One region of the Bradyrhizobium sp. 155 genome, then DNA from elsewhere that is predicted to be linked to it. Evidence: predicted binding sites of a transcription regulator. Region 1 holds the regulator's gene; each other region holds the start of a gene.

What was found. Region 1 encodes PhoB, which activates phosphate uptake and scavenging genes when phosphate is short. Its sites were predicted from a motif close to TGTCATNNANCTGTCAT; they were not measured.
Region 2: ugpB (sn-glycerol-3-phosphate ABC transporter substrate-binding protein UgpB) is a predicted target of PhoB. The motif match lies at 2,835-2,851, and genes of this name have one in related genera.
Region 3: IVA93_RS21365 (DUF47 domain-containing protein) is a predicted target of PhoB. The motif match lies at 5,880-5,896, and genes of this name have one in related genera.

Annotation. Positions count from the first base shown of each region.
Region 1 is NZ_CP064704.1:7,371,402-7,381,113, forward strand. Features, by position in the region: gene IVA93_RS35030 (SGNH/GDSL hydrolase family protein) at 1-332, opposite strand, end outside; gene IVA93_RS35035 (OpgC domain-containing protein) at 332-1,597, opposite strand; gene apaG (Co2+/Mg2+ efflux facilitator ApaG/CorD) at 1,802-2,194, shown strand; gene IVA93_RS35045 (Hsp33 family molecular chaperone) at 2,256-3,275, opposite strand; gene argF (ornithine carbamoyltransferase) at 3,438-4,373, opposite strand; gene IVA93_RS35055 (aspartate aminotransferase family protein) at 4,373-5,575, opposite strand; gene IVA93_RS35060 (GcrA family cell cycle regulator) at 6,031-6,543, shown strand; gene phoB (phosphate regulon transcriptional regulator PhoB) at 6,782-7,489, opposite strand; gene phoU (phosphate signaling complex protein PhoU) at 7,512-8,228, opposite strand; gene pstB (phosphate ABC transporter ATP-binding protein PstB) at 8,239-9,060, opposite strand; gene pstA (phosphate ABC transporter permease PstA) at 9,057-9,712, opposite strand, start outside.
Region 2 is NZ_CP064704.1:7,760,387-7,770,098, forward strand. Features, by position in the region: gene IVA93_RS36735 (GIY-YIG nuclease family protein) at 1-232, shown strand, start outside; gene IVA93_RS36740 (MarR family winged helix-turn-helix transcriptional regulator) at 249-710, opposite strand; gene IVA93_RS36745 (organic hydroperoxide resistance protein) at 866-1,291, shown strand; gene IVA93_RS36750 (CaiB/BaiF CoA transferase family protein) at 1,468-2,685, shown strand; gene ugpB (sn-glycerol-3-phosphate ABC transporter substrate-binding protein UgpB) at 2,906-4,222, shown strand; gene ugpA (sn-glycerol-3-phosphate ABC transporter permease UgpA) at 4,270-5,151, shown strand; gene ugpE (sn-glycerol-3-phosphate ABC transporter permease UgpE) at 5,151-5,999, shown strand; gene IVA93_RS36770 (sn-glycerol-3-phosphate import ATP-binding protein UgpC) at 6,005-7,084, shown strand; gene IVA93_RS36775 (Hsp20 family protein) at 7,367-7,792, shown strand; gene IVA93_RS36780 (BQ00720 family protein) at 7,844-8,116, shown strand; gene IVA93_RS36785 (glycoside hydrolase family 5 protein) at 8,282-9,304, opposite strand; gene IVA93_RS36790 (O-antigen ligase family protein) at 9,301-9,712, opposite strand, start outside.
Region 3 is NZ_CP064704.1:4,357,353-4,367,064, forward strand. Features, by position in the region: gene IVA93_RS21330 (class I adenylate-forming enzyme family protein) at 1-542, opposite strand, end outside; gene IVA93_RS21335 (NnrU family protein) at 615-1,199, opposite strand; gene IVA93_RS21340 (UCP034077 family protein) at 1,271-1,849, opposite strand; gene IVA93_RS21345 (hypothetical protein) at 1,836-2,057, shown strand; gene IVA93_RS21350 (peptide chain release factor 3) at 2,078-3,697, opposite strand; gene sugE (quaternary ammonium compound efflux SMR transporter SugE) at 3,861-4,175, shown strand; gene IVA93_RS21360 (inorganic phosphate transporter) at 4,168-5,175, opposite strand; gene IVA93_RS21365 (DUF47 domain-containing protein) at 5,191-5,835, opposite strand; gene IVA93_RS21370 (branched-chain amino acid ABC transporter permease) at 5,994-6,962, opposite strand; gene IVA93_RS21375 (branched-chain amino acid ABC transporter permease) at 6,964-7,827, opposite strand; gene IVA93_RS21380 (ABC transporter substrate-binding protein) at 7,900-9,123, opposite strand; gene IVA93_RS21385 (ABC transporter ATP-binding protein) at 9,157-9,712, opposite strand, start outside.

The sequences.
Region 1 (9,712 bases):
TTCTTGCTCTGTATTTCTACGGAGACGTGCACAGTCTCGGACGGCGGCAGCTTGTCCTTCAGGATGGCCTGCATCCGCGCCGGATAAGAGGCGTCCTCGGAAGCCGGAATCGTGGTCGAGCGACTGCCGATGACCAGGATTTCGAGCGGCTTGCCGGCCTTCACGGCATCGGCGACCTTGGGAAGCTGGCTTTCGCTGGTGAGCAGATAGGACGGCACTTCACAGGCTGCGGGCGCGGCTGAAGCAGCCGGCGCAGCATCGTCCGCGCGCGCCGGAGGCGCGGCGAGACCACCGCACAGCAGGATCAGGCTCAGGAAAACCTTCGCCTTCATCAGCCCCCTCCCGCCATATCGGCGCTGCCGACGGCGCTTTTGGTTTTCGAACCGCTCTTGTCAGCCACCCGCTTGTACCACGAAATCAGCCAGGCCATGGCCCACATGATCAGGATTCCGGAGAGACTTATTAGCGCATGCATGACCGGGCCGCCCGAGACTTCGGCCAGGATGAAATGGCCGGCAAAGGCGAGGAAGACGCCGAGACAGAATATCTCCAGGGAATGCGAGCCGCACAGGATCAGCGGCCGCAGCCAGGGCGATTTCAGGCCCGGCCAGTCCCGGGGCAGGACGCGCACGGTGAGCGCGGCCAGCGCCAGGAAATGCGTGAAGCGCAGCACGTCAAGGTCGGCCTTGTCGATCGGATACATCCACTGCTCGAGCCGCTTCGGCATGAAGTGGGAGAGCTGCGGCACATACCAGGTCAGCGTCACGTAGAATGCCGCAACCAGATAGGCGATCGCGATCCACATCGTCACCCGCGAAGCCAGAATGTGCGACATGCGTCGCGCACCCCCGAGCGCGCACCATGCCCCGAACACGAACAGCAATTGCCAGGCGAAGGGATTGAAGGCCCAGAAGCCGTTCGGATAGGCCGACAGATAGAGGTCGTATTCCCAGGTCACCGCGTAGAGCGCGACCGAGAGGCCGAGCGTCACGTCGGGGCGCCACTTCATCAGCCACAGGATCAAGGGCAGCGCCAGCATCAGCACGATGTAGAGCGGCAGCACGTCCATGTTGACCGGACGGAAGCGCAGCAGCAGCGCCTGCACGATCGTGACGTCGGGCTGCTTGAGGAAATCCATGATGCCCATCTCTTCGGTGTAGAGCGGGTTCTCGAACCTGGTCGCGACGTAGGAGATTTCGGCAAGGAAGATCGTGAACAGGAAGACGTGGGCGACATAGATCTGCCAGACGCGCCGCAGGATGCGCGCGGTGGCGACGACGATGCCGGACTCCAGCATCGCCCGACCGTAGACGAAGGCGGCGGTATAGCCGGAGATGAAGATGAAGATCTCGGTGGCGTCGCTGAAGCCGTAATTGCGGATCGTGAACCAGGTCAGAAGGCTCGGCGGCAAATGGTCGATGAAGATCAGCCACAGCGCAAGGCCGCGGAATAGGTCCAGCCGGAGCTCGCGCTCGCCGATGGCTGGCAGCGAAATGGCCGGCGCGGCCGCGCGCCGCTTCGCTCCCGCGGACTTGACCTCCACAGGTTTAGCGGTTCCCGCGATCGTCGATCCCGTCACTTGGTCGGCAATGGTCATCGGGGGCCTAAAAACCCTTCCGCAAATCGCGACGTGGCAAGGAGTGTACCGGTCCGGCCGTCATCTCGCAAAGCGACCGGATCACAAGCAAGTACATTTGCAAGCCCATTTGGACGTGTACTTCCCTGCGAATTCTGGCGGGACGATGTCGCCAAGGCGTCTCCGGCGTTTGGTTCCCGGGCGGTTTTCGGTATGATGGCAATCATGTACCGCGCCGTGACCCGCCAGATCGAAGTGACCGTCGAGCCGAACTTTGTTCCGGAGCAGTCGTCGGCTGACCGCTCCCGTTATTTCTGGGCCTATACCGTCGTCATCACCAATTCCGGCGACGAGACCGTGCAGCTCAAGACGCGGCACTGGATCATCACCGACGCCACGGGCCGGCAGCAGGAGGTGAAGGGCGAGGGCGTCGTCGGCGAGCAGCCGACGCTCGCGCCCGGCGAACGCTTCGAATACACCTCCGGCGTCCCGCTCACGACCGCCTCGGGCTTCATGACCGGCCGCTACCAGATGGTCAGCGCGACTGGCGAGCGCTTCGAAATTGACGTGCCGACGTTCTCGCTGGACAGCCCGGACAACAAGCGGGTGTTGAACTAGGGCAGGAGATGGTGGGCGCGCTCCGCTTTGGCCGACCCTATCGCACCTGCAGGCTAACGCCTTACGCGTCTTCCACGCCTGCTTCATCCGGCGTGAACTCGTACACCGAGCTGCAGAACTCGCAGGTCACGACGACCTTGTCGTCCTTGACCATCGCGGCACGGTCGTCAGACGAAAAGCTCTTTAGCATCGATGCCACCGCATCGCGCGAGCAGGAGCATTGCGCCTTCAAGGGCAGCGGATTGAACACGCGCACGCCGCGCTCGTGGAACAGGCGGTAGAGCAGCCGCTCCCCGGACAGCTCCGGATCGATCAGCTCAACGTCTTCGACGGTCTCGATCAGCGAGCGTGCCTCGACCCAGGCATCGTCTTCAGCGACGGCGTGCACTTCGACGCCTTCGGGCGCATCGCCGGGATGCAGATCGGCCTGCCGCGCACGCTCGGGCGCCTTCGGCAGGAACTGCATCAGCATGCCGCCAGCACGCCAGCGATGCTTGCCGCCGTCGTTCGAACGCCATTCCTCGCCGACAGCGAGACGCACGCGTGTCGGGATCTGCTCGGAGCGCAGGAAATATTCGTGAGCGGCGTCTTCGAGGCTGCCGCCGTCGAGCGCGACCAGGCCCTGGTAGCGGCTCATGTCGGGGCCTTGGTCGATGGTCATGGCGAGATGGCCGTGGCCCAGCAGCGCGCCGGAATGCGTGCCAGTATCTTTGGCCTCGCCGAGTCGCGCGGCGTCGTAGCGCGCATAGGCGCGCAGGCGATCCGGCGCCTGATAGTCCACGACCAGGAACGACACCGGACCGTCGGTCTGGGCCTGGAGAATGAAGCGGCCCTCGAACTTCAGCGAGGAGCCAAGCAGCGTGGTCAGCACGATGGCCTCGCCGAGCAGCTTGCCGACCGGCGCGGGATAATCGTGCTTGGTCAGGATTTCGTCGAGCGCCGGACCAAGCCGCACCAGCCGACCGCGCACATCGAGCGCGTCGACCTCGTAAGGCAGCACGGCGTCATCGATCGGAACCGCGGATGGCGCGCGAACCGGGCCTTCAGGCCCGGTTTTCATATCAGGGGATTGGGAAACCATGGCGCTTTATCTGGGGTCGGAAGGCGGAATTGGAAGGGGTGAGGGCTGCATCCAGAATGCAGCACGGATCGTACGCAAGCACGGCAAATTCGGTGTCGTCCTGGCGAAGGCCAGGACGACGATGAAGACCTACTTCGCCGGCACGGCGGATACCGGCCCGGATTACTTCACCGCGTCGAAGCACCAGGCCAGAATGCCCTTTTGCGCGTGCAGGCGGTTTTCGGCCTCGTCGAACACGACGGATTGTGGACCGTCGATCACCTCGTCGGTGACCTCCTCGCCGCGATGGGCGGGCAGGCAGTGCATGAATAGCGCATCCGGCTTGGCAAGCGACATCAGCTGCGCATTGACCTGATAGGGCTTGAGCACGTTGTGGCGGTGCTTGCCTTCCTTGTCGCCCATCGACACCCAGGTGTCGGTCACGACACAATCGGCGCCGCGCACGGCGGCTTCGGCATCCGTGCCGAGCATGATCGGCGCGCCGGTCGCCTTGATGAAGTCGCGCATCGCCTTTTTCGGCGCGAGTTCCGGAGGCGTCGCGACATTGAGCTGGAACTTGAAGCGCTCGGCGGCGTGCGCCCAGGAGGCGAGCACGTTGTTGTCGTCGCCGGTCCAGGCCACGGTCTTGCCCTCGATCGGGCCGCGATGTTCCTCGTAGGTCATGAGGTCCGCCATCACCTGGCAGGGATGCGAGCGGCGCGTCAGGCCGTTGATGACGGGCACGGTGGCGTTCGCTGCAAGCTCCAGCAGGGCATCGTGATTGAGGATGCGGATCATGATGGCGTCGACATAGCGCGACAGCACGCGCGCGGTGTCGGCGATGGTCTCGCCGCGGCCGAGCTGCATTTCGGCGCCGGTGAGCATGATGGGCTCGCCGCCGAGCTGGCGCATGGCGACGTCGAAAGACACCCGCGTCCGCGTCGAGGGGCGCTCGAAGATCATCGCCAGGGTCTTGCCTTCGAGCGGCCTGACCGGCTGATGCGCCTTCTGCTTCGCCTTCATCGCGGAGGACGCAGCGAGCATGCGCTTGAGCTCCGACAGCGGCAGCTCGTTGATATCGAGGAAGTGCTTCGGTGTTTTATCGGGCGACTTGCTCATCAGCTTGCCGCCCGCTTGTTGCCGGACAACGCGGTGCAGGCGCGCTCGAGCCGCCCGACGCTGTCCTCGATCTCGGCTTCGGTGACGATCAAAGGCGGCAGGAAACGCACGACATTGTCGCCGGCACCGACGGTGAGCAGCTTTTGGTCGCGCAAGGCTGCAACGAGATCGCCGGAGGGCACCACGGCCTTGATGCCGATCAGGAGGCCCTCGCCGCGCACTTCGCTGACGACATCGCCGTGACGGTCGATCACGGAGGCGAGCTTCTGCTTGAGCAGCAGCGACATCCTCTGCACGTGGTCGAAGAAGCCGGGCTTGAGCATGACGTCGAGCACGGCGTTCGCAGCCGCGATCGCGAGCGGATTGCCCCCGAAGGTCGAGCCGTGCGAGCCCGGCGTCATGCCGGACGCCGCTTCGGCGGTCGCAAGGCAGGCGCCGATCGGGAAGCCGCCGCCGAGCGCCTTGGCCAGCGACATCACGTCGGGTTCGACGCCAAGGCGGCGGTACGCGAACAGATCGCCGGTGCGGCCCATGCCGGTCTGCACCTCGTCGAAGGCGAGCAACAGACCCTTCTCGTCGCAGAGCTGGCGCAACGCCCTCAGGAAGGCGGGCGTTGCCGAACGCACACCGCCCTCGCCCTGGATCGGCTCGATCAGGATGCCGGCGGTCTGCGGACCGATTGCCTTTTTCACGGCATCGAGATCGCCATGCGCAACCTGGTCGAAGCCCTCCATCGGAGGGCCGAAACCTTCGAGATATTTTGCCGATCCCGTTGCGGCCAGCGTCGCCAGCGTGCGGCCATGGAAGGCGCCTTCGAAGGTGATCATGCGATAGCGGTCGGGATGACCCTTTGCGGCGTGATAACGGCGCACGACCTTGATCACGCATTCCAGCGCTTCGGCGCCGGAATTGCAGAAGAACACGAAATCCGCGAAACTTTCATTGCACAGGCGCGCGGCGAGCTTTTCGCCGTCCGGGCTCTGGAACAGATTCGACATGTGCCAGAGCTTGGTGGCCTGCTCCTGCAACGCCGCGACCAGCGCCGGATGGGCATGGCCGAGCGCATTCACCGCCACCCCGGAGGTGAAATCGAGATAGCGCTCGCCATTGGTCGCGATCAGCCAGCAGCCTTCGCCACGCTCGAAACCAAGGTCGGACCTGGCGAAAACGGGGAGCAAATGCGGCGCTGCGCTGTTAGTCATGATGGTCACTTGAATGTTGCGGACGGAGTGAGCGTGCATTGCGCAACGCACCATCGACCGGCCCGGAAAACGAAACGTGCCGCCTCTTGAGGGCGGCACGTGCGACTATCTTAGGCCTGGTGAAACGGGTGTCAATGCCGCCCGGAAAGCCTCGCGAAACGCTGAATCCGTAGTCTTGCGGTGCCGATTTTGCGGGATTTGGCCACGGAACATGTGGAAGCGAGTCGGCGGACTCTTGCGCGGGAGTCACGCCATATTGTAGCGTTTGGATTGTCAGATACGACATCTCGTGCAGTGGTTCTGATCTTTAAGTCCTTATGTACCGGCGTAAACGTTCGGGCGTTCAAGACGCGCCCGGCGAGCCTTAAGGGATTCTGGCGGCACGGGTTTTTGAAGGCTTAGGCATTCGCTGCGAGGCCCCAGGATGGCTGGCGCGCAGCGAGGGAAAGGGTGCAATGACGGTTTTGACCTGGTCCGATGATCGCGTCGAGCAGCTGAAAAAGCTCTGGGAGGCCGGACTTTCGGCCAGCCAGATCGCGGCGGAGCTCGGCAATGTGACCCGCAATGCCGTGATCGGCAAAGTGCACAGGCTCGGCCTTTCGGGCCGCGCCAAGAGCCCATCATCGGCAGCGCCGCGGCCGCGCAAGGCGCGCCCCGCGCAGCACATGATGCGGGTGAGCCGCCCGATCTCGCGCGGCAACACCGCGCTGGCGCAGGCCTTCGAGGTCGAGGCTGAGCCGGATCCGGTCACCTACGACAACGTGGTGCCGATGAGCCAGCGGCTGTCGCTGCTGGAATTGAACGAGGCGACCTGCCACTGGCCGGTCGGCGATCCCTCGAGCCCGGACTTCTTCTTCTGCGGTGGAAGGGCGCTGTCCGGACTGCCCTATTGCGCCCAGCACTCGCGCGTTGCGTACCAGCCCGCGTCGGATCGGCGCCGCGCACCGGTAAAGCCGGGTCCCCGTTAGTCGTCACGCGAAGACAGTTCAACAATTTCAGTGTCGTCCCGGCCTAGTGCGCAATTGCGCACGGGGGGCCGGGACCCATACTCCGAGCACGCAATAATCGTGCGGAAGGGGTCACTCCGAGTCTTCGCCAAACCACGTTCGGTGGTTATGGGTCCCGGATCAGCGCTCGCTTCGCTCGCTTGTCCGGGACGACGGCTGAGAATGCAGGGACAGCTCGCCAACAAACAAGCCTGCAACCCTACACCTGCTCCGCCTTCGCGAAGCGATCATCCAGCGCGTAGCCGGCGCCGCGGACGGTGCGGATCGGGTCCTGCTCGCGGCCGAGATTGAGCAGCTTGCGCAGGCGGCCGATATGCACGTCGACGGTGCGCTCGTCGATATAGATGTCGCGGCCCCAGACGCTGTCGAGCAGCTGCTCGCGCGAGAACACCCGTCCCGGATGCTCCAGGAAGAACTCCAGCAGGCGATATTCGGTCGGACCGAGATCGATCGGCCGGCCCGAGCGCGCCACGCGGCGCTTGTCACGGTCGAGCTCGATGTCGCCAAAAGCAAGGACGGTGGCGAGGCGCTCCGGGCTCGCGCGCCGCAGCAGGCCTTTCACGCGCGCCAGCAGCTCCGGCACCGAGAACGGCTTGACGATGTAATCGTCGGCGCCGGTCGCAAGACCCCGCACCCGCTCGCTCTCCTCGCCGCGCGCGGTGAGCATGATGATCGGGAGCTGCTTGGTCTCGGGACGGGTGCGAAGCCGCCGGCACAATTCGATGCCTGACAGGCCCGGCAGCATCCAGTCGAGCACGATCAGATCGGGGATGTGCTCCTTGAGGCGGGTGTCGGCGTCGTCGCCGCGCATCACCGTCTCGACGTCATAGCCGTCGCCTTCGAGGTTGTAGCGGAGAAGCTCGGTCAGGGCTTCCTCGTCCTCAACCACCATAATGCGTGCGCCCATCGGGTCGTCGCTCCTTAAGTCTTCAGGTGTTCGGTACCGTGTTGGCAAAGGTCGTCATGTCGCCCTTCGGCCGCTTGTCGGTGATCGCCTGGCCCTCGATCATGTAGAACACGGTCTCGGCGATATTGGTGGCGTGGTCGCCGATCCGCTCGATGTTCTTGGCGCAGAACATCAGATGGATGCAGAACGAGATATTGCGCGGATCCTCCATCATGTACGTGAGGAGTTCGCGGAACAGCGAGGTGCAGATGGCGTCGACTTCCTCGTCGCCCTTCCACACCGCCATCGCCGCCGGCAAATCATGCGCGGCATAGGCGTCCAGCACCGACTTGACCTGCTGCTGCACGAGGTCGGTCATGTGCTCGAGGCCGCGGAACAGCTTGAGCGGATGGAAGTCCGTCTCCAGCGCCGCGACGCGCTTGCCCATGTTCTTGGCGAGGTCGCCGATGCGCTCGAGATCGGTCGCGACGCGCATGGCGCCGACGATCTCGCGCAGATCGACCGCCATCGGCTGGCGGCGGGCGATGGTGAGCACCGCACGCTCCTCGATGCGCTTCTGCAGCGCGTCGAGCTCGGTGTCGATGGCGACGACGCGCTGGCCGAGCGGGACGTCGCGGCGGATCAGCGCGTCGACGGACTCGACGATCATGCGCTCGGCGATGCCGCCCATCTCGGCGACCAGGCGAGTGAGTTCCTGGAGGTCGGTGTCGAAAGCCTTTGCGGTATGTTCAGAACCCATGTCGCGTCTCCTAGCCGAACCGGCCGGTGATGTAATCCTGCGTGCGCCGATCTGACGGCGACGTGAAGATCTTGCTGGTGTCGTCGAACTCTATCAGCTCGCCGAGATACATGAAGGCGGTCTTGTCGGAGACGCGCGCCGCCTGTTGCATGTTGTGGGTGACGATAGCGATCGTGTAATCCTCGGACAGCTCCTGGATCAGCTCCTCGACCTTGGCGGTCGAGATCGGGTCGAGCGCCGAACAGGGTTCGTCGAACAGGATCACCTCGGGCCGCACCGCGACGGTGCGGGCGATGCAGAGGCGCTGCTGCTGGCCGCCGGAGAGCGACAGGCCGGAGGCGTTGAGCTTGTCCTTGACCTCGTTCCACAGCGCGCCGCCGCGCAGCGCCTTCTCGACGCGGCCGTCCATCTCGGACTTCGAGATCTTCTCATAGAGACGGATGCCGAACGCGATGTTCTCGTAGATCGTCATCGGGAACGGCGTCGGCTTCTGGAACACCATGCCGACGCGGGCGCGCAGCAAATTGAGGTCCAGCCTGGGGTCGAGAATGTTGGTCTGATCGAGCATGAGCTGACCGGTGGCGCGCTGGCCGGGATAGAGGTCGTACATCCGGTTGAAGATGCGCAGCAGGGTCGACTTGCCGCAGCCCGACGGACCGATGAACGCCGTAACGCGGTTGGCGCCGAGCGTCAGGTTGATGTTCTTCAGCGCATGGTGCTCGCCGTAATAGAAGTCCAGGTTACGCACGGTCACCTTGGGGGGCGCCTCGGGCAGCACCGCCGCGTGCGGCAGTCCACCGGACGCGCTCATCGACACGGAAAGATCACTCATTTTGCGGTCCTCTCGGCGCCAAGGATGCGCGCGAAAATATTAAGGGCAAGAACGGTCAGGGTGATGAGCAGCGCCCCGCTCCAGGCCAACTGCTTCCAATAGGCATAGGGGCTCTGCACGAAGTTGTTGATGGTCACAGGCAGGTTCGCCATCGTCTTGTTCAGGCCGAGGCTGAAGAACTGGTTCGATAGCGCGGTGAACAGCAGCGGCGCGGTTTCACCGGCGACGCGAGCGGTCGCGAGCAGCACGCCGGTGATGAGACCCGATCGGGCAGCACGATAAGCGATCCGCTTGATCACCAGCGAACGCGGCAGGCCGAGCGCCGAGGCCGCCTCGCGCAACGCGTTCGGCACCAGCAGCAGCATGTCCTCGGTCGTGCGCAGCACCACCGGGATCACGATGACCGCGAGGGCGAGCGAGCCTGCGATCGCCGAGAAGCCGCGCATCGGCACCACCACGGCGCCGTAGATGAACAGGCCGATGATGATCGAGGGCGCCGAGAGCAGGATGTCGTTGATGAAGCGGATCACCGAGGTCAGCCGGTCATTGCGGCCGTATTCGGCGAGATAGGTGCCGGCGAACATACCGAGCGGCGCGCCGATGCCGACGCCGATCACGGTCATGATCAGCGAGCCGACGATGGCGTTGAGCA
Region 2 (9,712 bases), 390 kb from region 1:
CTACATCCTCCGCAGCATCGAATTTCCCGAGCAGGAATACGTTGGGGCTACGGAAGATCTGAAGCGCCGGTTTCCAGAGCACAATGCTGGCAAATCCACCCACACTGCCAAGTTCAAGCCTTGGAAGCTGATCTGGTACTGCGCCTTCCCTGACAAGCACAAAGCGCTCGCTTTTGAAGCCTACCTGAAGTCTCACTCCGGCCGAGCCTTCACAAAGAAGCGGCTGTCCTAAGAGCGCACCTCTAACCCTACTCCCCGATCACCGCATTCAACCGATCGCGCAACGCCACAATCTCGTCCTTCATCGCGACAAGCTCCGAGACCGAGCAGTCCGATGCCGCCAGAATCGATTGCGGCACGGCCCGCGCCTTGTCCTTCAAGGCCTGGCCCTGCGGCGTCAACGCGATCAGCACCTGACGCTCGTCCTCGCTCGAGCGCGTGCGCTTGACGAGGTGGGCCGCCTCGAGCCGCTTGAGCAGCGGTGTCAGCGTGCCCGAATCCAGGTGCAGCTTTTCGCCGATGCTCTTGACCGGCACGTCGTCGCGCTCCCACAGCACCAGCATCACCAGATATTGCGGATAGGTCAGGCCGAGCCGGTCCAGCAGCGGCTTGTAGACGCGGTTGAACGCATGCGCGGCGGAATAGACCGCGAAGCAGATCTGGTTGTCGAGGCGCAGCGGCGCGTCCGCTGCCGAATGTTTCCGGGGCATCGAGAATCTCACAGGACTTGCTCCATTCTGGGGCCGGCCGTCGCTACATTCAATTGCGAACAATTAAATGTGAGACGCTATAATTTCAATTGCGCGCAATCTAATTGCCTGCGATAAAGATGGCGCCCCCACCCCGAAAACACAGGGAGACAAAAATGTCAGTGAACGTCCTCTACAAGACCAGCGCAAAGGCCACCGGCGGCCGCGACGGCCATGCCGCGACCCTCGACGGCGCGCTCGACGTCAAGCTCACCACGCCGAAGGAGCTCGGCGGCGGAGGCGGCGCCGGCAACAATCCCGAGCAGCTGTTTGCTGCGGGCTATGCCGCCTGCTTCATCGGCGCGATGAAGTTCGTGTCCTCGCAGGGCGGCCCCAAGGTTCCGGCCGACGCCTCCGTGACCTCGACCGTCGGCATCGGCCCGCGCGCGGCCGGCGGCTTCGGTCTCGACATCGACCTTGCCGTCTCGCTGCCGGGCCTCGCCCGCGCGGAAGCCGAGGCGCTGGTCGAGAAGGCGCACCAGGTGTGCCCGTATTCCAACGCGACGCGCGGCAATGTCGACGTCCGTCTGACGGTCGTCTGATCGGTTAGCTGAAGCGGCTGGCCCGAGATACCCCTCGGGCCGGCCGCCTCCCTTGATTTGCCATCCCGCGGGATTGCGGCGAGCGGCCTGCATGACGCCCTACGCGCGAAGCCATTGCCGGCTCGGACGAACCTCGTTAGGCCTGTGATCAATACCGACACAGGGGACGCGAAGGCATGACTGAAGCCGCCAGTTCTGGAGCTGCCATGGGTGCAATGAGCGGCCTGCGCGTCATCGATCTGACGCGCGTGCTCGGCGGCCCCTATTGCACCCAGATCCTCGCCGACCATGGCGCCGACGTGATCAAGGTCGAGCCGCCCGCAGGCGACGAGGTACGCGACTGGGGCCCTCCCTTCCACGAGGAAGACGCGGCCTATTTCATCGGCATCAACCGCAACAAGCGCTCGATCGGCCTCGACCTCGCCTCCGAGGGCGGCCGGACCGTGCTGCTCAAGATGCTGGAGAGCGCCGACGTCCTGATCGAGAACTTCAAGCCGGGCACGCTGGAGAAATGGGGCATCGGCAACGAGGTGTTACGCGAGAAATTTCCGCGCCTCGTGCATTGCCGGATCTGCGGCTTCGGCGCCGACGGCCCGCGCGGCGGCAATCCCGGCTATGACGCCATCATCCAGGCCATGACCGGCATGATCGCGGCGACCGGCTCGCCCGAGAGCGGACCGATGCGGATCGGCGTGCCGCTGGTCGACATCGGCACCGGCCTCTATGCGGCGATCGGCATCTTGATGGCGCTGTCGGAGCGGCAGCGCTCGGGCCAGGGCCAGTTCCTGGAGACCACGCTGTACGAGACCGGTCTCGCCATCATGCATCCGCACACCGCGAATTATTTCATGCATGGCAAGCCGCCGTCGCTCACCGGCAACGAGCATCCCAACCTCGTGCCCTATGCGATCTTCCCGACCAAGACCGACGACATCTTCATCGGCGTCGGCAATGACGGCACCTTCCGCAAGCTCGCCAAGGAGATCGGCAAGCCCGAGCTCGGCACCGATCCGCGCTTTGCGCGCAACAAGGATCGCATCGGCAATCGCGAGGCGCTGCGGGCCGAGCTTGCCGCCGTGTTCAGCCAGCACGAGGCCGAGCCGCTGTGCAATCGCCTGCTCGCCGCGGGCCTGCCCGCCGGCCCCGTGCAGAAGATCGACCAGGCATTGACCAACCCGCACACGATCGCGCGCGGCGATATTATCGAGAAGGATTGGTACAAGGGCGTGGCGTCGCCGATCCGGCTCGACCGCAGCAAGCCGAGCCTGCGGCGCCTGCCGCCGAAATTCAGCGAGCACGCCGCCGAGGTCCTGGGCGAATTCGGCTACTCCAGGTCCGAGATCGACGCGATGGTCGAGCAGGGCACTGTCTGCGGCCCCGAGCGCAAGCGCTAGCGCCCTCGCCTTCCACATCCCACGGCAATGCCGCAGTGCGGTGCGGGCGCTCTGTGCACCGCGAACGGAGGACGCTGCGCGCGCGGCATTCGCCTATTTGACGGCTTCCCTTTTCCAGCGCTTGCCGCTTTCGTTTCGGCCGCTTACACAGTCATGTGAACGTCATATGGCGCTGCTAGCGCAAGCGATCATTTTTGACGGCCCAAGGGAGGTTTACTTGATGGCTCTTCGACATTTTGGAGCGGCTGCCGCTATTGCACTCACGGTTGGACTATCGGCCTCGCCGGCCTTGGCCGTGACCGAAATCCAGTGGTGGCACGCGATGACCGGCGCCAACAACGACGTCATCGTCAAGCTCGCCACCGACTTCAACGCGTCGCAGAGCGACTACAAGGTGATCCCGACCTACAAGGGCAACTATCCCGATACGATGAACGCCGGCATCGCGGCGTTCCGCGCCGGCAACGCCCCGCACATCATGCAGGTGTTCGAAGTCGGCACCGCGACCATGATGGCCGCGACCGGCGCCGTGAAGCCCGTCTACAAGCTGATGGCCGACGCCGGCGAGAAGTTCGACCCCAAGATCTACCTGCCCGCCATCACCGGTTATTATTCGACGTCGAAGGGCGAGATGCTGTCCTTCCCTTTCAACTCGTCCTCGACCGTGATGTGGGTGAACCTCGACGAGCTGAAGAAGGCGAACGTAGAGATCCCGAAGACCTGGCCCGAAACGTTCGAGGCCGCCAAGAAGCTGAAGGCTGCCGGTCATGACACCTGCGGCTTCTCGGGCTCCTGGATCACCTGGGTCAATCTCGAGCAGCTCTCGGCGTGGCACAACGTGCCGCTCGCCAGCAAGGCCAACGGCCTCGACGGCTTCGACACCGTGCTCGAGTTCAACGGACCGCTTCAGGTCAAGCATCTCGAAACCCTGGTCGAGCTGCAGAAGACCAAGACCTATGACTACGCCGGCCGCACCAACACCGGCGAAGGCCGCTTCACTTCGGGCGAGTGCCCGATCTACCTGACCTCGTCGGCCTTCTTCGGCAACGTCAAGGCGCAGGCCAAGTTCAACTTCACCGCCGTGCCGATGCCGTATTATCCCGACGTCAAGGGCGCACCGCAGAACTCGATCATCGGCGGCGCTTCGCTGTGGGTGATGGGCGGCAAGTCGGCCGAGGAATACAAGGGCGTCGCGAAATTCCTGACCTTCCTCTCCGACACCGATCGCCAGGTCTACATCCACAAGGCCTCCGGCTACCTGCCGATCACCAAGGCGGCCTACGCCAAGGCGAAGGAAGAAGGCTTCTACAAGGATCAGCCCTATCTCGAGACCCCGCTGCTCGAGCTGACCAACAAGGAGCCGACCGAGAATTCGCGCGGTCTGCGCCTCGGCAACATGGTGCAGCTGCGTGACGTCTGGTCGGAAGAGATTGAGCAAGCGCTGGCCGGCAAGAAGACCGCCAAGCAGGCGCTCGATGCCGCCGTCGAGCGCGGCAACACGATGCTGCGGCAGTTCGAAAAGACCGCCGTCAAGTGAGGCAATGAGCGGCAGGCCGCGACCCGGCCTGCCGCTCTGCTGGCATCATGCAAAAGCAAGCCATCTTCCAGTCAAGACTGTTACCGTACGCGCTGGTTGCGCCGCAGCTCGCGATCGTCCTGATTTTCTTCTATTGGCCGGCCCTGCAGGCGGTGATCCAGTCCTTCCTGCTCCAGGATGCGTTCGGTCTGTCGACCACCTTTGTCTGGTTCGAGAATTACGTCGAGCTGTTCAAGGACGCAGCCTATTTCGAGGCGATCGTCCGGACCTTCTTGTTCTCGTTCGCCATCGCCGTCTCGTCGCTGTCCTTTGCGCTGCTGCTCGCCGTGATGGCGGACAAGCCGCTGCGTGGCTCGATGCTCTACCGCACGCTCCTGATCTGGCCCTATGCGGTGGCACCGCCCGTGGTCGGCGTGCTCTGGATCTTCATGCTGCATCCCTCGCTCGGCGTGCTCTCGCGCTATCTGCGCAATATGGGCGTCGACTGGAATCCGCTGCTCGACGGCGACCAGGCCGCGGCGCTGATCATCCTCGCCGCCGCGTGGAAGCAGATCTCCTATAATTTCCTGTTCTTCCTCGCCGGCCTGCAAGCGATCCCAAAGAGCGTGTTCGAGGCCGCCGCGATCGACGGCGCCCGTCCGATGCGGCGGTTCTGGACCGTGACCTTCCCGTTGCTGTCGCCGACCATCTTCTTCCTGCTGGTGGTCAACATCGTCTACGCCTTCTTCGACACGTTCGGCATCATCGACACGATGACCCGCGGCGGCCCCGGAACGTCGACGGTCACGCTGGTCTACAAGGTCTATTCCGACGGCCTGCTCGGCGGCAATCTCGGCAGCTCGGCGGCGCAGTCGGTGATCCTGATGGTCATGGTCATCGTGCTCACCGGAATCCAGTTCCGGTTCGTCGAACGCAAGGTGACCTACTGATGGTCGAGGAAGAGGGCTTCCGGCGCAACATCGCCCACATCATCCTCTGGATCGGGATCGCGGTCGTCGCCTTCCCCGTCTACATCGCGTTCGTCGCCTCGACCCAGGACAACGCGCTGATCGCCAACGGGCAAATGTCGCTGCTGCCGGGCGGCCATTTCTTCGAGGTCTACTACCAGACCATTTTCGTCGGCACGAGCGGATCGACCCGCGAGCCCGTCGGCAACATGATGCTGAACTCGCTGGTGATGGCGCTGCTGATCGCGGTCGGCAAGATCGCGATCTCGATCATCTCGGCCTACGCGATCGTCTATTTCCGCTTTCCCTTCCGGATGCCGATCTTCTGGATCATCTTCATCACGCTGATGCTGCCGGTCGAGGTGCGCATCTATCCGACCTACAAGATCGTCGCCGATCTGCACATGCTCGACAGCTATGCGGGCCTGTCACTGCCGCTGATCGCCTCCGCCACCGCGACGCTGCTGTTTCGCCAGTTCTTCATGACGGTGCCGGACGAGCTGCTGGAGGCCTCGCGCATCGACGGCGCCGGTCCCCTGCGCTTCTTCTGGGATACGCTGCTGCCGCTGTCGCGCACCAACATGGCGGCGCTGTTCGTGATCCTCTTCATCCTCGGCTGGAATCAATATCTCTGGCCGCTGCTGATCACCACCCGCGACGACATGCAGACCATCCAGGTCGGCATCCGCAAGATGATCACCACCACCGACGCGCTGACCGAATGGCCGATCGTGATGGCGACGGCCGTGCTCGCGATGCTGCCGCCGGTGTTCGTCGTCGTCGTGATGCAGAAACTGTTCGTGCGCGGACTCGTGGAGACGGAAAAGTAAATCCCATGGCTAACGTCACCCTGCGCAACGTCCGCAAAACCTATCCCGGCGGCTTCGAGGCCATCAAGGGCGTCAACGTCGATGTCGGCGACGGCCAGTTCTGCGTGCTGGTCGGGCCCTCCGGCTGCGGCAAGTCGACATTGCTGCGCATGGTCGCAGGCCTCGAAACCGTCACCGGCGGCGAGATCGACATCGGCGGCCGCATCGTCAACCAGATCGAGCCCGCCGACCGCGACATCGCGATGGTGTTCCAGAACTACGCGCTCTATCCGCATATGAGCGTGTTCAACAACATGGCTTACGGCCTGCGCAACCGCGGCATGAAGGAGGCCGAGGTCAAGACCCGCGTCGACGAAGCCGCCCGCGTGCTCGAGCTCACCTCGATGCTGGAGCGCAAGCCGCGCCAGCTCTCCGGCGGCCAGCGCCAGCGCGTCGCCATGGGCCGCGCCATCGTGCGCCAGCCGAAGGTGTTTCTGTTCGACGAGCCGCTCTCCAATCTTGACGCCAAACTCCGCATCGCGATGCGGGTCGAGATCCGCAAATTGCAGCGCCGGCTCAACACCACGTCGATCTACGTCACCCACGACCAGCTCGAGGCGATGACGCTCGCCGACATTCTCGTGGTGATGAATGGCGGCCAGGTCGAGCAGGTCGGCAATCCCTTGGCGATCTACGAGAAGCCGGCGACGACTTTCGTCGCCTCCTTCATCGGCGCGCCACCGATGAATCTGATGTCGATTCGCGCCGACGAGATCAAGTCGCAGCTCGGCAGCACCGACGCCGGCATCCTCGGCATTCGCCCGGAGGATTTCGTCATCACCGACCAGAGCCCGGCCGGCGGCGTCGCCCTTCCGCTCACCGTGGAAGCGATCGAGCGCGTCGGCGCCGAAACCTTCGTTTACGGCACGCGGGCCCAGGACGAGCAGCGCATCGCCGCCAACCCCGGCGAACTGCCGCCCGGCGAGGTCATCGTCCGCATTCCCGGCTCAGAGGCGCCTCCGATCGGCGAGAAGATCCGCGTCGCAGCAATGCGCCAAAAGCTGCATCTGTTCAGCGGCGATGGGCGGACGCGGATCGAGGCCTGATCGGGTTCCGCTGGGCCGTCGATTAAAAAACGCGAAAACAACCCCATGCACAGTAGAAGGGGGTTTGTTTTTGTTGAGAAAAATCACACCGCAATTTCGTCGGGCCGGCTTGTGGCAGGCGTTTCGCGCCATGGCGACAAGTCAGCTTTTGCGGGTGAGCTGCCAGTCCACAGCCCCGGCTACGTCCTTGAACCCACACGCGGATATGCCCATATTGCTGATCAAGGGGTGCCTGTACGGGCCCTGATGCACCAAAGTCGCTTCGAGAGGACTTTGTAAACTATGTCTCGTGTTCCCATGCTTTCCAGTCCCTTCCTTCTGGGCTTCGACGAGATCGAGCGCGTGCTCGATCGGGTCGTCAAAGGCGCCGACGGTTACCCTCCCTACAATATCGAGAGGTGCGACCGGTCGGAGGGCCAGCCCGAGCGTCTGCGGATCACGCTGGCGGTCGCCGGATTCACCCGCGACCAACTCGATGTAACCATTGAGGAAAACCAGCTCGTCATTCGCGGGCGGCAGCAGGACGACAAGACCCGGCAATACATCCATCGCGGCATCGCCGCGCGCCACTTCCAGCGCACTTTCGTGCTGGCGGAGGGGATGCTGGTGCTGGGTGCGGATCTGAAGAACGGATTGCTGGCGATCGATCTTGCCCGGCCGGAACCGGAGAGGATCGTTAAGACAATCGCTATCAATGAGCACGAATAATGGAACGAGTAGCGGACTCGACCGCTTAGTTTCGAGAGAGGAGTCGAGACCATGAGTGAAGGTCACGTTGCGTTCGAATACGAAGCCAAGAACGTCTCGCCGGAAACGCTGGCAACCCTCGGCGAAGGCCATATCGCCTATGTGAAGCAGATCCGCTCTGAGGATGTGCCGGGCCTGTTTCCCGAAGCGCCGAAGATCGCGCCGGGCCTCAAGCTCTTCGCGCTCCACGCCGCCGACGGCACGCCGATCATGCTGACCGACAGCCGCGAAGCCGCAATCGCCAACGCCTGGAGCAACGAGCTGCAAGCGGTGAGCGTGCACTGAGCACGCGCGCGTCGCACGAATAGGGTTTCAAGCGGGCATGCCTTCGCAGGAAGGCGTGCCCGTTTGCTTTGGGGGATCCAGAATCTTTCCGTGGCAAGATTTTGGATTGCTTCGCTCGCTCGCAATGAGGCAGTGTGCGGCGATGGCTCGCGTCCCGGATGCACCTCAACGCCCGGCCGGAAGCAGTGCCCGCAGGATGTCCGGCTTCCAGGCTTGACGCGCGCTGTCGAAGGCCGCGAAATCATGATCGAACTGCCAATAGGCCCAAGCCCAGCCAAGCCGCTCTGCGCTCCGCGCCACGAATGACAGATATCTGGTCCGTGCTTCGGCTGGAGCGGCCTCGTACACGCCGAACTCGCCGAGATAGATCGGGCGCTTTTCTCTTTGGGACCAGGACCGAATCTTCTCGAAATCGGCGCGGGCCTTCTGTTTATCCTCCGGGGTACCCCAGTCGAGCGGGCCGATTCGCGAGAATGTGGGCGACCACGGTGCGCCCTGATGGGTGAAACGGATCGGCGCGTAATAGTGAAACGTGACGATCAGATTCCGGTCATCCGACGGCAGGACCAGGTCCTCGACCGGCATCTCGTCGACGTTGAGAACCGAAGCGATGACCGTCCGCCGGGGATTGGTGGCGCGGATGATGCTGAGGCACTCGTTCAGAAGGCCGTTCCAGCCGGTGGACGACATCTGCCCGCCCGGCTCGTTGAGGACCTCGAAGACAAGTGCTGGATATTTCCCGGCGTAGCGCGCGGCGATTTGGGTCCAGAACGATTTCAGCTTGTCTGTGCACTCGGAGATGTCGCGCTGACAAACATGGGTATCGTGCTCGTCCAGGATGGGGATGAGATTTCGGGCGAGCACTTCCTCGATGACGCCATCGAGCCGCCTCAAGACGACTTCATCCATTACCTTCTCCGGATTCATGAATCTAAAGCCGAAGAAATTTATCCGAACGTGCGAGAACCCGGCGCGTCTGATCGCAGTGAGGTTGTCCAGACGAAATGGCGCGTTTCGGCCTCCCTCCCAGACGCCGTCGTAGCCGAGGATGTTGATGCCGCGCCCCAATTTTGGAGCAGGGGGCGTGTTGGCCTGTCCGGCTGCCTCGGTCCGGAAGCAGATCGGAAGCACGGATAGTGCCAAGACAAGACGAAAGGCTATCGTCCAGCGGACGCGGATGGCATTCATCCTGTTTGCCCCGTCATTGCTGCAGGCCCCTGCTGGGGCACCGGCCTGCACACTGCGAAGAAGAATGCGACGAGCAGCACCGACGTGAACATTGTCGAGCGAAGAAACATCGTCTCCGTGAAGTTCGATTGAAAGCTCAGGACGACGAAGCCGATGATCAGCGCGCAGTGATACCGATCGATCGACCGGGTGGCGATCAAATAGAGGACCTTTTCCGAGAACAGATAAACGCTCGTGACGAACAGCAAATATCCCAGAAATCCAGTTTCAATCGCGACCGCGATGTAACCGCTATGATAATTGTCGAGCACCCAGCCATGATTCTGGTTGAAATAGTCGTAGATCGCGGGGCGCGTCCAGAATCCGTTGATGCCGAAGCCCAGCAGCGGCGCATCGTTGAAATGGCCG
Region 3 (9,712 bases), 3.0 Mb from region 1:
CTCGTCTCGACCGGCGCCGCGGCCGGGGCGTTGTCGACGAGCACCGCGAAATCCGACAGAGCCGGATCGTGGTCGATGGCGATGCGGTCGATCACATCGGGCACGTCCAGTGCGTCCGGCAGCCGCTCCGCAAGTGCCGCCTCGTGGATCAGGATCTTGGCGCCGCAGTCGGCGAGCACATAGGCGATTTCCGGCTTCTGCTGCCGCGTGCTGAGCAGCACCGTGACAAGCCCCTCATGCGCGGCAGCAAACAGCAGCAGCGGGAATTCGACGCGGTTGCCGAGCAGGATCGCGACACGATCGCCGCGCTGCAATCCGAGCTTGCGAAATCCCGCCGCGATCCGCGCAGCCTGCTCAACGGCCTGCCGCCAGCTCAGCCGGACATCGCCTGAGATCAGCGCTTCGCCGTCGGGATTGCGGGCGCAGGCGTCCGCAATCATCGCCCACAGGCTCGACGGCCGATCGCAAAATGCCGGTACCACCCGATCGCCGAAGCGCGCCTCGAACCGCATTGGCGGGATCTGAGAATGCGACCAGTCCATCGGATTGCCCTTGGCTTGTTACTTTCGTTACCTTCCGCGCACGGGCATGCGGTCCTGTCTTGTGCTGATCGGCTAGCCGCCCATCACGGGAACGCCGATGACGACGGGATGGAACGCAAAAGCCAGCGCCAGATAAGCGACGATTCCAACCACGACCGCGATCAGATCGTTGGTGACGCCGCCGACCGGAATCGGCGGACCGCCGCCATCGGTGCGACGCTTCAGCGTGATGCGGTCATACACCGCCCAGCCCAGAAAGGACCCGAACAGGATGATGGAGCCGAGATCGCCATTGGCCAGAAGATGCGCCGCCGCCCACAGCTTGATGCCGGCCAGCATCGGATGCTTCAGTGTCGCGTAAATGCGGCCGCGCAGATAGGACGCAACCACCAGGATGACCGCGGGCAGCATCAGTGCGAGCGTGATGTGCTTCAGCGCTTTCGGCGGATACCAGACGTCGATCCAGCCCGTCGCGCGATAATGCGCGAAGCCCCAGATGATCAGTGCGAGCCCCGCAAGCGAGGCAAGCGAATAGAGGATCTTGTAGGTCCCCTCGCCCAGTCTCGCGATGGCCTGCGCGCGTGCATCGCGTTTCGTCGTGAACACATGCGCCGCAAAAAACAGCGCAAGCCCCAGGATCATAACCAGCAGACCCACGAGATTCTCCCCTCAACCAGCGCCTCAGCCCATGGCGTATCATCGATTGGCCGCCGGTCGCAACTGATGCGCTACTTGCCGATCTCGCGATTGTCGACATACCGGATCGCGATCGGCCGCCCGGCGATGGCACCGCCAAGGCCGCCGGTGAATTTCAGCGGCAGGCAGGCGTTCAACGATGAATTGATCGCATTGAGGTAGGAGGTTCTCGTCTCGGCGGGGACGCCTGCGGTCGCATAGGTCAGGCGCGGCGGGCCGATCAGGCCGCCCGATTTGTTGAAGCTGAAACGCACGGCGATCTGCATGCCCGCGCGCGCATTGTCCGATGGCGGTGACCAGCAGGTGCGCAGCTCGGCGAAGAGATCGCCGATCGTATCGAGATCGTGATCGGGCTTCTGATATTTGGCGCGATCGGCGTCCGCTGGCACGCTTTGGATCGTGAGCTGGAGGTTCTGCCCATAGGGATAGTCGATCTCGGGAATACAGGGACCAGGCTCAAGCGGGCTGCAATAGGACGGCGTGCAGGGCCGGCCGTCGAGCACACTGCATGGCTCGTGCGAAAACGGAATTGGGTTGATCTGTCGCGGCCGCGCGTCGGCGGCAACGATCGAGATCGCCAGCAGGAGAAAAACAAGGATGCCGCGCCACATCATGCGATCTCACAATACCGCAAGAGTAAAACGTGGCATTACCTCCGACAACGTCAAGATCGCCGGCGTTCACGTGCTCGCGTTCAACCTCGGTGTCGTCGCCCGGCTTGACCGGGCGACCCAGTACTCCGGGACGTCTGTGATTGAGCCGGGAAGCCGCGGCGTACTGGATGCCCCGGTCAAGCCGGGGCATGACAGCGGAGGGTGAGGAGCGGACGGAGCTACGCCCTAGCCCTTCTTCTTGACGTCCTTGACGTTGGTGAACTCGATGCCCTCGGCACGTTCCCTTGTGTAGCCGAGATAGAACTCGTTCCGCGCCAGATAGACGGGATCCCCGTCGACATCGTCGGCGATGCTGGAGGTGTTGGCAGCGATGAAGGTATCGAGCTTCTTGCGGTCGTCCGAAGAGACCCAGCGCGCGAGCTGGAACTCGCTGACCTCGAATTCGACTGGGAGGGAATATTCCGCATCCAGCCGGGCCTTCAGCACGTCGAGCTGGAGTGCGCCAACGACGCCAACCAACGCCGGTGCGCCGTCGCGCGGGCGGAATACCTGCACCACGCCCTCTTCCGACATCTGCTGAAGCGCTTCCTTCAGCTTCTTCGCTTTCATGGCATCGGTGAGACGCACGCGGCGGACGATTTCCGGCGCAAAGCTCGGCACGCCCACGAAGTTGAAATCCTCACCGTCGGTCAGCGTGTCGCCGATGCGCAGCGTGCCGTGATTGGGAATGCCGACGACGTCGCCGGCATAAGCCTCGTCCGCAACCGAACGGTCCTGCGCGAAGAAGAATTGCGGGCTGGACAGCGGCATGCTCTTGCCGGTGCGCACGAGCTTCGCCTTCATGCCGCGGCTCAGCTTGCCGGAGCAGAGGCGGGCGAAAGCGATGCGGTCGCGGTGGTTGGGATCCATGTTGGCCTGGATCTTGAACACGAAGGCGCTCATGCGCGGGTCGGTGGCTTCGACCTTGCGCTGGTCGCTCTCCTGCGCGCGCGGCTCGGGCGCGAACTTGCCGAGTCCTTGCAGCAGGTCACCGACGCCGAAATTGCGCAGCGCGCTGCCGAAATAAACCGGCGTCAGATGACCCTCGCGAAACGCTTCGAGCTCGAACGGTTTTGAAGCCGCGGTGACGAGTTCGAGCTCGTCCTTGACCGCCGACACGTCGAGATTGGCATTGAGCTTGGCGAGCTCGGCGATCTCGATCTGCTGCGCCGCGCCAGTTTTGGCGCCACCGCCTTCGAGCAGGCGCACGCCGCCATTGACGACGTCATAGGTGCCGAGGAACTCGCGGCCGCGGCCGACAGGCCAGGTCATCGGCGTGGTATCGAGCGCCAGCGTCTTCTCGATCTCGTCGAGAAGCTCGAAGACGTCGCGGCTCTCGCGGTCCATCTTGTTGATGAAGGTGATGATCGGGATATCCCGAAGACGACACACCTCGAACAGCTTTCGGGTGCGCGCCTCGATGCCCTTGGCGGCGTCGATCACCATGACGGCGGAATCGACCGCCGTGAGCGTGCGATAGGTGTCTTCCGAAAAGTCCTCGTGGCCCGGCGTGTCCAGCAGGTTGAACACGAGGCCCTCGAACTCGAAGGTCATGACCGAGGTCACGACCGAGATGCCGCGCTCGCGCTCGATCTTCATCCAGTCCGAACGCGTGTTGCGCCGCTCGCCCTTGGCCTTGACCTGGCCGGCCAGATTGATGGCGCCACCGAACAGCAGCAGCTTTTCGGTCAGCGTGGTCTTGCCGGCGTCCGGATGCGAGATGATCGCAAAGGTACGCCGCCGCGACACTTCAGCGGCAAGCGAGGAACGGGCCGTCGATTCGGCTGTGGTGGCGATGTCGGACATTGCGGCAGCGTTTGGCAGGGAAAATGAGCCTGATCAAGCCTGATCTGGTGATTGCGGAGGCTTCCGGCCAGCCCCATATCGGGCTTGGGTTGGGAGGGACGGCCTTCCCTTGCTATCAGCACACCAGTCGCGGGGACGACCCTGCCTTGAATGGAGGGTCGTCATGGCCTGGAGCATCCTGTTCGTCGCCGGTCTGCTGGAGATCTCCTGGGCCATCGGCCTCAAATATACCGAGGGGTTCACCAGGCTCGTTCCGTCAATCCTCACGCTCGGCGCCATGGCCGGCAGCATCATCCTGCTCGGGCTCGCTCTCAAATCGCTGCCGATTGGAACCGCTTATGCGGTCTGGACCGGCATCGGTGCGGTCGGCACCGCGACGCTCGGCATCGTCCTGTTCGGCGAGCCGGCCACCGCGTTCCGCCTCGCCAGCATCGGGCTGATCGTCGCCGGCATTGTCGGACTGAAGCTGGTTACCTGACGAAGATCTTGACCGCCCACCAGCTCAGCGCGGCGACGATGGCCGAGGCCGGCATCGTGATCACCCAGGCATAGACGATCGAGCTGGCGACGTTCCAGCGCACCGCCGAGAGGCGGCGGGCCGCGCCGACGCCGACGATGGCGCCGGTGATGGTGTGGGTGGTCGAGACCGGAACACCGAGAAAGGTCGCCATGAACAGGGTCGCGGCACCGCCGGTCTCGGCGCAAAAGCCCTGCATCGGGGTCAGCCTGGTGATGCGCAGGCCCATGGTGCGGACGATGCGCCAGCCGCCCATCAGCGTCCCCATCGCCATCGCGGCCTGGCACGAGAGCACCACCCAGAAGGGTACGAAGAATTCGCCGCCGAGCTGGCCCTGCGAATAGAGCAGCACGGCGATGATGCCCATGGTCTTCTGAGCGTCGTTACCACCATGGCCGAGCGAATAGAGCGAGGCGGAGGCGAATTGCAGGATGCGGAAGGCGCGATCCACGGCAAAGGGCGTGGAGCGCACCGAGGCCCAGGAGACGATCGCGACCAGCACCATCGCGAGCAGGAAGCCGACCAGCGGAGACAGCACGATGGCGATCACCGTCTTGGACAACCCGCTCCAGACCGCCGCTGAAAGGCCGGCTTTGGCCACGCCGGCACCAAACAAGCCGCCGATCAATGCATGAGACGAGGACGATGGGATGCCGAGCGCCCATGTCACCAGGTTCCAGACGATGGCGCCGACCAGCGCGGCGAAGATCACCTGAGCATCCACGATCGCGGGATCGATGATGCCGGTGCCGATAGTCTGGGCAACGTGCAGCCCGAACACCATGAAGGCGACGAAGTTGAAGAACGCGGCCCAGAACACCGCGTATTGCGGCCGCAGCACGCGGGTCGAGACGATGGTCGCGATCGAATTGGCGGCGTCGTGCAGGCCGTTCAGGAAGTCGAACAGCAGCGCGACGGCGATCAATCCGACAAGGACGGGAAGACCCAACGCAACATCCACGGCGTGGCCCCTGCCCTAAACTTGCTCGATGACGATGCTGTTGATCTCGTTCGCGACGTCGTCGAAGCGGTCGGCGACTTTCTCGAGATGGTCGTAGATCTCTGCGCCGACGATGAAATCCATCGCGTTGCCGCCGCGATGCTTGAGGAACAGTTCCTTCAGCCCGATATCATGGAGATCGTCGACGCGGCCTTCCAGCTTGCCAAGCTCTTCCGTGATCGCGGTCAGCATGGCCACGTTCTGACCGATCTTCTGCATCAGCGGCAGCGCGCGGCCGACCAGATTGGCGCATTCGATCAGAAGCCCGCCGATCTCCCGCATCGGCGGCTCGAAGCTGCGGACCTCGAACAGCATCACGGCCTTTGCGGTCTGCTGCATCTGGTCGATGGCGTCGTCCATCGAGGTGATCAGGTTCTTGATGTCGCCGCGGTCGAACGGGGTGATGAAGGTGCGGCGCACCGCGGTCAGCACCTCACGGGTGATGTTGTCGGCATCGTTCTCGAACTGGTTGACGCGCTGGCAATAGACCGGCGTCTCCTCGCCCCCGTTGAGCATGCTCTGGAGCGCGATCGAGCCCTGGATCACGGTCTGGGCGTGGCGGTCGAACAGGTCGAAGAACCGTTCTTCCTTCGGCAGGAAAGCGCGAAACAATCGCATCATGGGAGAGAGACTACCGGTTGGATGATGGCCTGGCCCAAGCGGGCCGTCATGAAACTGTCATAGACCATTTTCGATCCACGCGCGTGCCACCTCACGCCCGTGGAGCCGGATCATCCACCGCTTTCGCGCGTCAACACATCTTCTATTATATCAACGACTTACAGCGACCGCCGGAAGTAATGCGCGATTTCGCCGATGACGCCACGGCGGAAGGTGAGCACGCAGATCACGAAGATCGAGCCCTGGATCACGGTCACCCATTGGCCGAACCCCGCCAGATATTGCTGCATGGCGATGATCACGAAGGCACCGACCACGGGACCGAAGACGGTTCCGAGTCCGCCGACCAGCGTCATCAGCACGACTTCGCCCGACATCGACCAGTGCACGTCGGTGAGCGAGGCATTCTGCGCCACGAAGACTTTCAGCGCACCGGCAAAGCCGGCCAGCGTGCCCGACAGGACGAAAGCCAGGAACTTGTACTGATCGGTGCGGTAACCCAGCGAGATCGCGCGCGGCTCGTTCTCGCGGATCGCCTTGAGGACTTCGCCGAACGGCGAGTTGATGATGCGGAAGATCAGCAGGAAGCCGGCGAGGAAACCGACCAGCACCACGTAGTAGAGCACGGTGGGCTTGGTCAGATCGAAGACGCCGAACATGCGTCCCTGCGGAATGCCCTGGATACCGTCTTCGCCATGGGTGAACGGCGCCTGGAGGTAGATGAAGTACAAGAGCTGCGACAGCGCCAGCGTGATCATCGAGAAATAGATGCCCTGGCGGCGGATCGAGATATAGCCCGTGATGAGCGAGAGCACGAAGGCACCGGCGACCCCGACGAGGATGCCGAGTTCCGGCGGCAGCGCCCATACTTTCAGCGCATGCGCGCTGCAATAGCCGGCCGTGCCCAGGAACATCGCATGGCCGAAGGACAGTAAACCGCCGTAGCCGATCAGCAGGTTGAAGGCGCAGGCGAGCAGCGCGAAGCACAGCGCCTGCATCACGAAGAACGGGTAGACCCCCGTGAATGGCACCGAAGCCAGCAGCAGCGCCATCACCACGAACACGATCATCTCGTCGCGGATCGCGCGCGGGGTTACCGGCAGCGTGTCGTCCGTCAAGGCTGTCATATCAGGCCGCCCTTCCCGTCAATCCCGTTGGCTTCACCAAGAGCACCAGCACCATCAGCACGAACACGACGGTGTTGGAGGCCTCGGGGTAGAAATATTTGGTCAGGCCTTCGATCACACCGAGCGCGAAGCCGGTGATGATGGAGCCCATGATCGATCCCATGCCGCCGATCACGACCACCGCGAACACCACGATGATGAGGTCGGCGCCCATCAACGGCCGCACCTGGTTGATCGGCGCCGACAGCACGCCGGCGAGTGCTGCAAGGCCGACACCGAGGCCGTAGGTCAGCGTGATCATGCGCGGCACGTTGACGCCGAAGGCGCGCACGAGCGTCGGGTTTTCGGTGGCGGCGCGCAAATAGGCGCCGAGCCGCGTCTTCTCGATCAGGAACCAGGTCGCGATGCAGACCACCAGCGAGAAGATGACGACCCAGCCGCGATAGACCGGCAGGAACATGAAGCCGAGATTCATGCCGCCCTTGAGCTGGTCCGGAATGGCGTAAGGCAGGCCGGAGGAGCCGAAGTAGTTCTGAAACACGCCCTGCACGATTAGCGCAATGCCGAAGGTCAGCAGCAGGCCGTAGAGATGATCCAGCCCGGTCAGCCATTGCAGCATGGTCCGTTCCAGGATCATGCCGAAGATGCCGACGATAACAGGCGCAAGCAGCAACGCCCACCAGTAGTTGATGCCGCCGAGGTTCAGCAGGAAGTAGGCGACGAACGCGCCCATCATGTAGAGCGCGCCATGGGCGAAATTGATGATGTTGAGCATGCCGAAGATCACGGCAAGCCCGAGACTGAGCAGCGCGTAGAACGAGCCGTTGATCAGTCCTACCAGTAGCTGAGCGTAAAGAGCCTGCATCGATCCCGCACCTGGTCCCTTCGGCGTTCCCTGAAAGTCGCCCGCAGGCCTGATGGCCTGCGGGCGGTTAGCTTACTTCTTCAAGAGCGCGCACTTGCTCTCGGACAGCGGCGTGAAGGCCTGGTCGCCCGGCACCGTGCCGACCAGCTTGTAGAAGTCCCACGGTCCCTTGGACTCGGAGGGCTTCTTCACCTCGAACAGATAGGCATTGTGGATGGTGCGGCCGTTGGGCTGGATCTCGCCCTTGCCGAACAGATCGTCTTCCGTCGGCATCGACTTCATCTTCTCGACGACCTTGACGCCGTCATGCGGGTTGCCGCCGAGCGCTTCCAGTGCCTTGAAATAGTGACGCACGCCCGCATAGACGCCGGCCTGCACCATGGTCGGCGGCGCGTTGTTCTTCATCTTCTCGGCGAAGCGCTTCGAGAACGCCCGGGTCTGGTCGTTCATGTCCCAGTAGAAGGTCTCGGTGAAGTTGAGGCCCTGTGCGGTCTCGAGCCCGATCGCCTTGACGTCGGTGAGGAACAGCAGCAGCGCCGCGAGCTTCTGGCCGCCCTTGACGATGCCGAACTCGGCCGCCTGCTTGATCGTGTTGGTGGTATCGCCGCCGGCATTGGCAAGGCCGATGATCTTGGCCTTGGAAGCCTGCGCCTGCAGCAGGAAGGACGAGAAGTCCGGCGTGTTCAGCGGGTGCTTGACGCCGCCGACCACCTTGCCGCCATTTGCGGTAACGACAGCGGTGGTGTCGCGCTCCAGCGCCGCGCCAAAGGCGTAGTCCGCGGTCAGGAAGAACCACGTGTCGCCGCCGGCCTTCAGCAGCGCCTGGCCGGTGGTGTGGGCAAGCATGTAGGTGTCGTAGGTCCAGTGCACCGTGTTGGGCGAGCACTGCGCGTTGGTCAAATCCGAGGTCGCCGCGCCCGAGTTGATATAGACGCCGTTCTTTTCCTTGATGACGTTGTTGACCGCGAGCGCCACGCCGGAATTCGGCACGTCGACGATGAGGTCGACCTTGTCGACGTCGAACCATTGCCGCGCGATCGCGGTGCCGATGTCGGGCTTGTTCTGGTGATCACCCGAGATGATGTCGATCTTCCAGCCCTTCGCAGCCAGACCGGAATCTTCAATGGCCATCTGCGCGGCGAGCGTCGAGCCCGGCCCGCCAAGATCGGCATAGAGCCCGGACTGATCGGACAACGCGCCGATCTTGACGGTCTTGTCCTGCGCGAAGGCTACGCCCGCGGTGGTCACGGCCAGCGCCGTGCCGAGCAGAAACGACGCAATCGACTTTGTCATCATGCTACTTCCCTATGAATCTTCTTGTTGGCAGTTCTAGACACCGAGATAGGTGTGGAGCTTGTCCATGTTGGCGGCGAGCTCCGCATTGGAAAATCCGTCAATGATCTTGCCGTGCTCGACCACGTAATAGCGGTCAGCGACAGTGGATGCGAACCGGAAGTTCTGCTCGACCAGGAGGATCGTAAAACCCTCCTTCTTGAGCCGCGCAATGGTGTGGCCGATCTGCTGGATGATGACGGGCGCGAGACCCTCCGTCGGCTCGTCCAGCATCAGGAAGTTCGCGCCGGTGCGCAGGATGCGCGCGATCGCGAGCATCTGCTGCTCGCCGCCGGAGAGTTTGGTTCCCTGGCTGTTGAGCCGTTCCTTCAGGTTCGGAAACAGATCGAAGATCTGCTCGAGCGGCAATCCGCCGGGACGCACCACCGGTGGCAGCAGCAGGTTCTCGCGGACATCGAGGCTGGCGAAAATTCCCCGCTCTTCCGGGCAGAACGCGATTCCCATCCGCGCGATCTTGTCCGAGGTCGTGCGGATGATGTCCTGGTTATTGAACTTCACCGAGCCGGTGCGCTTGCCGATGATGCCCATGATC